One region of the Streptomyces sp. UC4497 genome, then DNA from elsewhere that is predicted to be linked to it. Evidence: riboswitches for the same ligand, from Rfam matches in the RefSeq annotation. Region 1 holds a riboswitch; the other holds the start of a gene.

Evidence for each region. A riboswitch is a leader RNA that binds a small molecule or an ion and turns the genes downstream of it on or off. The one in region 1 is predicted to bind S-adenosylmethionine.
Region 2: another riboswitch for S-adenosylmethionine. It lies ahead of thrC (threonine synthase); the one in region 1 lies ahead of ACYSUO_RS27260 (aminotransferase class V-fold PLP-dependent enzyme).

Annotation. Positions count from the first base shown of each region.
Region 1 is NZ_JBTYHB010000022.1:79,668-83,066, reverse strand. It holds gene qcrB (cytochrome bc1 complex cytochrome b subunit) at 1-535, shown strand, start outside; gene trpD (anthranilate phosphoribosyltransferase) at 669-1,733, shown strand; SAM riboswitch class IV at 1,821-1,938, shown strand; gene ACYSUO_RS27260 (aminotransferase class V-fold PLP-dependent enzyme) at 2,114-3,399, shown strand, end outside.
Region 2 is NZ_JBTYHB010000036.1:72,292-75,690, reverse strand. It holds gene ACYSUO_RS34365 (DUF7927 domain-containing protein) at 1-355, opposite strand, end outside; gene ACYSUO_RS34360 (glucosyl-3-phosphoglycerate synthase) at 394-1,341, opposite strand; SAM riboswitch class I at 1,505-1,660, shown strand; gene thrC (threonine synthase) at 1,679-2,980, shown strand; gene ACYSUO_RS34350 (MoaD/ThiS family protein) at 3,016-3,291, shown strand.

The sequences.
Region 1 (3,399 bases):
CGAGCACCACATCCTGGACCGCCCGCGCAACGCTCCGACGCGTACGGCCTTCGGTGTCGCGTGGATCACCTGGTACATGGTGCTGCTCATCGGTGGTGGTAACGACCTCTGGGCCACGCACTTCCACCTGTCGATCAATGCGATCACCTGGTTTGTCCGGATCGCGTTCTTCGTCGGACCGGTCATCGCCTTCATCGTCACCAAGCGGATCTGCCTCGGCCTCCAGCGCCGGGACAAGGACAAGGTGCTGCACGGACGCGAGTCCGGCATCATCAAGCGCCTGCCGCACGGTGAGTTCATCGAGGTGCACGAGCCGCTCGACCAGGAGGCCCTGCACACGCTCACGGCGCACGAGCAGTACGCGCCGGTCGAACTCGGCCCGACGGTCGACGAGAACGGTGTCGAGCGCAAGGTCACGCGGCTGCAGAAGCTGCGCGGCAAGCTCTCGCGCGGTTACTACGGGGAGAACAACCAGATCCCGAAGCCGACCGCCGAGGAGTACAAGGAGATCACCAGCGGCCACGGCCACCACTGATCTCTGAAGCGTTGCTGTAAGCCACCGCGGGAGCCCTCGTCCAGTGCCTGGACGGGGGCTCTTTGCGGTCCCGGGACCTGGATAGGGTGGGGTCGGCACCACCCTCAACCCACAGATGCACACAGGAGCGGCCATGAGCGCTTTGAACCCCGCTGGAGGCGACACCGCGGCGGGCCGTTCCTGGCCCGCCGTCCTGAACGGCCTGCTGGAGGGCCGCGACCAGAGCGCCGACGACACCGCGTGGGCGATGGACCGGATCATGCGGGGCGAGGCCACCGACGCCCAGATCGCCGGCTTCGCGGTGGCGCTGCGCGCCAAGGGCGAGACCGTGCAGGAGATCACCGGTCTCGTACGCGGCATGTACGAGCACGCCAATGTGATCGAGGTGCCCGGCGAGACCGTCGACATCGTCGGCACCGGCGGCGACGGCGCCAAGACCGTCAACATCTCCACCATGGCGGCGATCGTGATCGCCGGAGCGGGCGCCAAGGTCGTCAAGCACGGCAACCGCGCCGCCTCCTCCGCCTCGGGCTCCTCCGACGTACTGGAGAAGCTCGGCGTCAATCTCGACCTGTCGCCGAAGCGGGTGCCCGAGGTCGCCGAGGAAGCCGGCATCACGTTCTGCTTCGCCATAAAGTTCCACCCCGCGCTGCGCTACGCGGGCGCCGCGCGCGGCCAGCTCGGCATCCGCACGGTCTTCAACCTGCTGGGCCCGCTGACCAACCCGGCCAAGGTGAAGGCGCAGGCCGTCGGCGTCGCCGATGCCCGGATGGCGCCGATCGTGGCCGGCGTCTTCGCCGAGCGCGGCAACTCCTCGCTGGTGTTCCGCGGCGACGACGGGCTGGACGAGCTGACCACCACGGGAACGTCGCGCGTGTGGGTGGTGCGGGACGGCGCCGTCCGCGAGGAGTCCTTCGACCCGCGCGACGTCGGCATCGACATCGTGCCCATCGAGGCGCTGCGCGGCGGCGACCCCTCGTACAACGCGGAGGTCGCGAGGCGCCTCCTCGACGGCGAGCGGGGGCCGGTGCGCGACGCGGTGCTGCTGAACTCGGCGGCGGCCCTGGTGGCCGTGCGGCCCGGCGAGGGCACGCTCGTCGAGCAGATCCGGGCGGGCATGGACCGGGCGGCCGAATCGATCGACTCCGGCGCCGCGAAGGCCGCCCTGGAGCGGTGGGTGGCGGCCAGCAACCGCTGAGCACGCGTCGGATGTGACGCAGGGCGCAGTCCAAATTTTGGACTGCGCCCTTGCCGTATCCGAGACGTGTGGCAGGATGCTTTTCAAGGTCATGAGTGACAGCGATTGAGGCCCCAGCCCGCTGTCCGGCAACCCTCCGTCCGTGGCGGGGTGCCCTGGGTGAAGACCAGGCCGTGCGCAGCAAGGCGTGTGGCAAGCGCGGACCCCTCGCAACCCTGGGGTCCTGGTCCTCAAGGGAGCAGTCTCGTGAGCAAGCGAATGCGATAGGGCGTTTCGGCCCCGCCTCCGCGTACCCGTTTCATCTTTCTTTCCATGCCGTCGAGCCACGTGGTTCTGGTTCCGGCATGGTCAATTCGCTGATCGCGCCAGGGAGTTCACCCATGTCTGTTTCCGTCGACGCCGCCGCCTGTATCGCTGCCCCTTCCGACATCACGGCCCCGCTTCAGGTCCTCGGCCGGGACGTCACCGTGCCGCTCGTCACCGGTGGCGAGGTCACGTACGCCGCCCTCGACTACGCCGCCAGCGCGCCGGCCCTCCAGCGGGTCTGGGACGACGTCGCCGCCTACGCGCCGTACTACGGGAGCGTGCATCGCGGCGCCGGGTACCTGTCGCAGCTGTCGACCGACCTGTTCGAGAACTCGCGCGTCGCCGTCGCCGAGTTCCTCGGCTGCCGCGAGGACGACCAGGTCGTCTTCACCCGTTCCACCACCGACTCGCTCAACCTGCTCGCCGCCGCGCTGCCCGCCGGCTGCGAGGTGTTCGTCTTCGAGACCGAGCACCACGCGTCGCTGCTGCCGTGGCGCGACGCGCGGGTCACGTACCTCAACGCCCCTCGTACGCCCGCCGAGGCTGTCGCCACCCTGGAGCGGGCGCTCGCCGACCGCGACCCGTACGGTCCGGCCCTCGTCTGCGTCACCGGTGCCTCCAACGTCACCGGTGAGCTCTGGCCGGTGCGCGAGCTCGCGGCGGCCGCTCACGCGCACGGTGCCCGCATCGTGCTCGACGCCGCGCAGCTCGCGCCCCATCACCCGGTCTCCGTCCAGGACCTGGACGTCGACTGGGTCGCCTTCTCCGGGCACAAGCTGTACGCCCCGTTCGGTTCGGGTGTCCTCGCGGGCCGCTCCGACTGGCTGACGGAGGCCGAGCCGTACCTCGCCGGTGGTGGCGCGTCCAAGAAGGTCGCGCGCCGCACGGACGGCGGCGTGGACGTCGAGTGGCACGCCACCGCCGCCCGCCACGAGGCCGGTTCACCGAACGTCATCGGCGTGTACTCCATCGCCTCCGCCTGCAAGGCGCTCACCGAGGCCGGGTTCGACAACCTCGTCGCCCGCGAGCAGTACCTGATCCGCAAGGTCCAGGAGGGCCTCGCCGAGGTGCCCGAGGTGAAGGTCCTTTCCCTGTTCGGGGACGACGCGCCGCGCGTGGGCGTGCTGTCCTTCGTCGTCGACGGCTGGAACTCCTCGCACTTCGCCGCCGCGCTCTCCGCCGAGTACGGCATCGGGGTCCGCGACGGCCTGTTCTGCGCCCACCCGCTGGTGCGCACGCTGCTCGGCTCCGACCCGCAGCAGCAGGGCGAGTGCGGCGCCCCGGAGGCCGCGCCGGGCGAGAAGTCGCTCAACGCCATCCGCGTCAGCTTCGGCGCCGGTACGCCGGACGAGCACGTGGA
Region 2 (3,399 bases), on a different contig from region 1:
CGGGCGGGATGGTGACCCGGCCGGTGCTGGAGCCGTAGCCGTCGGTCGTCCCCGCGGTGTTGATCCGCTGCATGACGAACGTGTTGTTGTTGTCCTTGCCCTCGCCGTTCGCGGCGACGGCGCAGCGTCCGGCCATCGTGGCGTCGTCCGTCGGGCAGCCCATGACCGTGTTGCCGATGGTCTTGAAGTCGCCGTAGATCGATTCGTCGTAGCGCTTGGCGAAGGGGGAGACCACGTCCGCGGAGGCGGGGCTCGGCGCCAGGCCCGCCATGCCCGTCAGGCAGGCGGCGAGGGTGGCGGTGACGGCGCACGCCGCCCTGCCCTTGAACCTGCCCTTGAATTGTCTAAGCCACATAAAGGGCAAGTTAGACAAAACATATGATTATGCGGCGCTTATGCGACGCGACGCTCCGCGTACTCACCGATTTCGATCATCGGCGGCCGCTCCTCCGTGTCGACCTCGTGGGTACGCGGCTCGAAGCCGCCCTCCCCGCGCTCGAACTGCGTGAGCACCGGCCTGACGAGGTGCCCGCGCGCGAGCCGGAGCTGGGCGGTGCGGTAGATCGCCGCCGCCATCCGGCCGAGCGCCTGCCCGTCCTGGTGCCGGTGCTTGCGCACACCGACGTCGACCTGGGCGAGCGCGTCGAGGCCCACGGTGTGCAGCGCGTCCACGAGCAGGCCGAGCTCCACGCCGTATCCGACGGGGAACGGGAGCCGCTCGAGCAGCGAGCGCCGGGCCGCGTACTCGCCGCCCAACGGCTGGACGAATCCCGCCAGTTGGGGCCAGTGGAGGTTGAGGATCGGGCGCGCCATCAGCTCGGTCACCCGGCCGCCCTGCCCGGCGGCCCCGGCCAGCGGGCGGTCGTACATCGCCTTCACGAAGTCCACGCCCGGCTCGGTGAGCAGCGGGCCGACGATCCCGGAGACGAAGTCCGCGGAGAACTCCTTCAGATCGGCGTCGACGAAGCACACGATGTCACCGGAAGTGACGAACAGGGAGCGCCACAGCACCTCGCCCTTGCCGGCCCTGACCGGGATCCGCGGCAGGATCGTGTCCCGGTGCTCGACACGCGCCCCGGCCGCCGCCGCGACCTCGGACGTACGGTCCGTGGAGCCGGAGTCGATCACGACGAGCTCGTCGACGAGCGGCACCGCGTCCGTCATCAGCGCGCGCCGGATCTCGGCGACGATCTCGCCGACCGTCTCCTCCTCGTTCAGCGCGGGCAGTACGACACTTACCGTCTGACCCGAGGCCTGCTTGGCGGCGATCACCCGGTGCAGCGGGTGATCGGCCACGGACCAGGAGCGCCTGTTCAGCCAGCGCTCGACCTCTTCCAGCACGGTCTGCGTTCCTTCCCTCAGGACCAACATGTGATCCATCTCGCGCATCGGACGACTATCTCAAGGGTCCGGGCCTTCGGTTACAGTCTTGAACAAGGCCGGTGACCATCGCATGTCGGGGGTCGCCTGCCGTACACACAACTGAATCCACACAATCGAATACCGCTCATCCAGAGGGGCAGAGGGATACGGCCCGTTGAAGCCCCGGCAACCCTCCAGCCGGTCTCGTTCCGCACATCGCAGTGCGCCCGCGAGGCTCCCGGCTAGTGAAGGTGCCAAATCCGTCTCGTGGCGAGATGCGTCGCGAGGAAGATGAGGAGAAAGGGCCTCGCCTCTCATGGCTGTACAGACTGTCGCCACCGAAACGACCGCCAAGACCGTTGATCTCGGTCCGGCCTCCGGCCTTTCCTGCCGTGAGTGCGGCAACATCGTCCCGCTCGGCCCCGTCTTCGCCTGCGCCGAGTGTTTCGGGCCTCTGGAAGTCGCGTACGACCTGCCCGTCGGCGACCCCGAGGCGCTCCGCAAGCAGATCGAGGCCGGCCCCGCCAACATCTGGCGCTACGCCCCGCTGCTGCCCGTCCCGGCCGACGTCGCCGAGAAGCCGAACCTGAACCCCGGCTGGACCAAGCTCGTCAAGGCCGACAACCTCGGTCGTGAACTGGGCGTCGCCGAGGGCAAGTTGTTCGTCAAGGACGACTCCGGCAACCCCACGCACTCCTTCAAGGACCGCGTCGTCGCGCAGGCCATCGAGGCCGCCCGCGCCTTCGGCTTCACCACGCTCTCCTGCTCCTCCACCGGCAACCTGGCCGGCGCCGTCGGCGCCGCCGCCGCCCGTGCGGGCTTCCGGTCCTGCGTGTTCATCCCGCACGACCTGGAGCAGGGCAAGGTCGTCATGGCCGGTGTCTACGGCGGTGACCTCGTCGCCATCGAGGGCAACTACGACGACGTGAACCGCTTCTGCTCCGAGCTCATCGGCGACCCGCTGGGCGAGGGCTGGGGCTTTGTGAACGTGAACCTCCGCCCGTACTACGGCGAGGGTTCCAAGACGCTCGCGTACGAGATCTGCGAGCAGCTCGGCTGGCAGCTCCCGGACCAGTTGGTCATCCCGATCGCGTCCGGCTCGCAGTTCACGAAGATCGACAAGGGCCTGAAGGAGCTGATCAAGCTCGGCCTCGTCGAGGACAAGCCCTACAAGCTCTTCGGCGCCCAGGCCGAGGGCTGCTCCCCGGTCTCCGTCGCCTACAAGGGCGGCCACGACGTGGTCCGCCCGCAGAAGCCGACCACCATCGCCAAGTCCCTCGCGATCGGCAACCCGGCCGACGGCCCGTACGTCCTCGACATCGCGCGCCGCACCGGTGGCGCCGTGGAGGACGTCAACGACGAGCAGGTCGTCGACGCGATCAAGCTGCTCGCGCAGACGGAGGGCATCTTCGCCGAGACGGCGGGCGGCGTCACGCTGGGTGTCACCAAGAAGCTCATCGAGGCGGGCCTCATCGACCCGTCGCTGACGACGGTCGTCCTGAACACGGGTGACGGTCTCAAGACGCTGGACGCGGTCGCCGAGTCCTCGCAGGCCACCGCCACGATCCGGCCCAACCTGGACGCGTTCCGCGAGGCCGGCCTCGCCACCGACCACTGAGCCCGACCGAACTTGTAGCAACAGGAGTCACCAGCATGAGCGTCAACGTTCGCATCCCCACCATCCTGCGCACCTACACCGGCGGGCAGTCCGAGGTCGCCGCCGAGGGCGCCACCCTCGCCGACGTCATCGCCGACCTGGAGAAGAACCACACCGGCATCGCCGCCCGCGTCCTCGACGACCAGGGCAAGCTGCGCCGCTTCGTGAACGTGTACGTGAACGACGACGACGTCCGCTTCGAGCAGGGCCTCCAGACGGCGACGCCGGACGGCGCCGGCGTCTCGATCATTCCGGCCGTCGCCGGCGGCTGATCCATTCAGTTCTACGCAGAGTTAACCGAATTGCCCCCTCCGCAAGAGAAGCGGAGGGGGCAATTCTGCATGGTTGAGCGCGGTACAGTTGGGGAAGCTGCTGCCTTT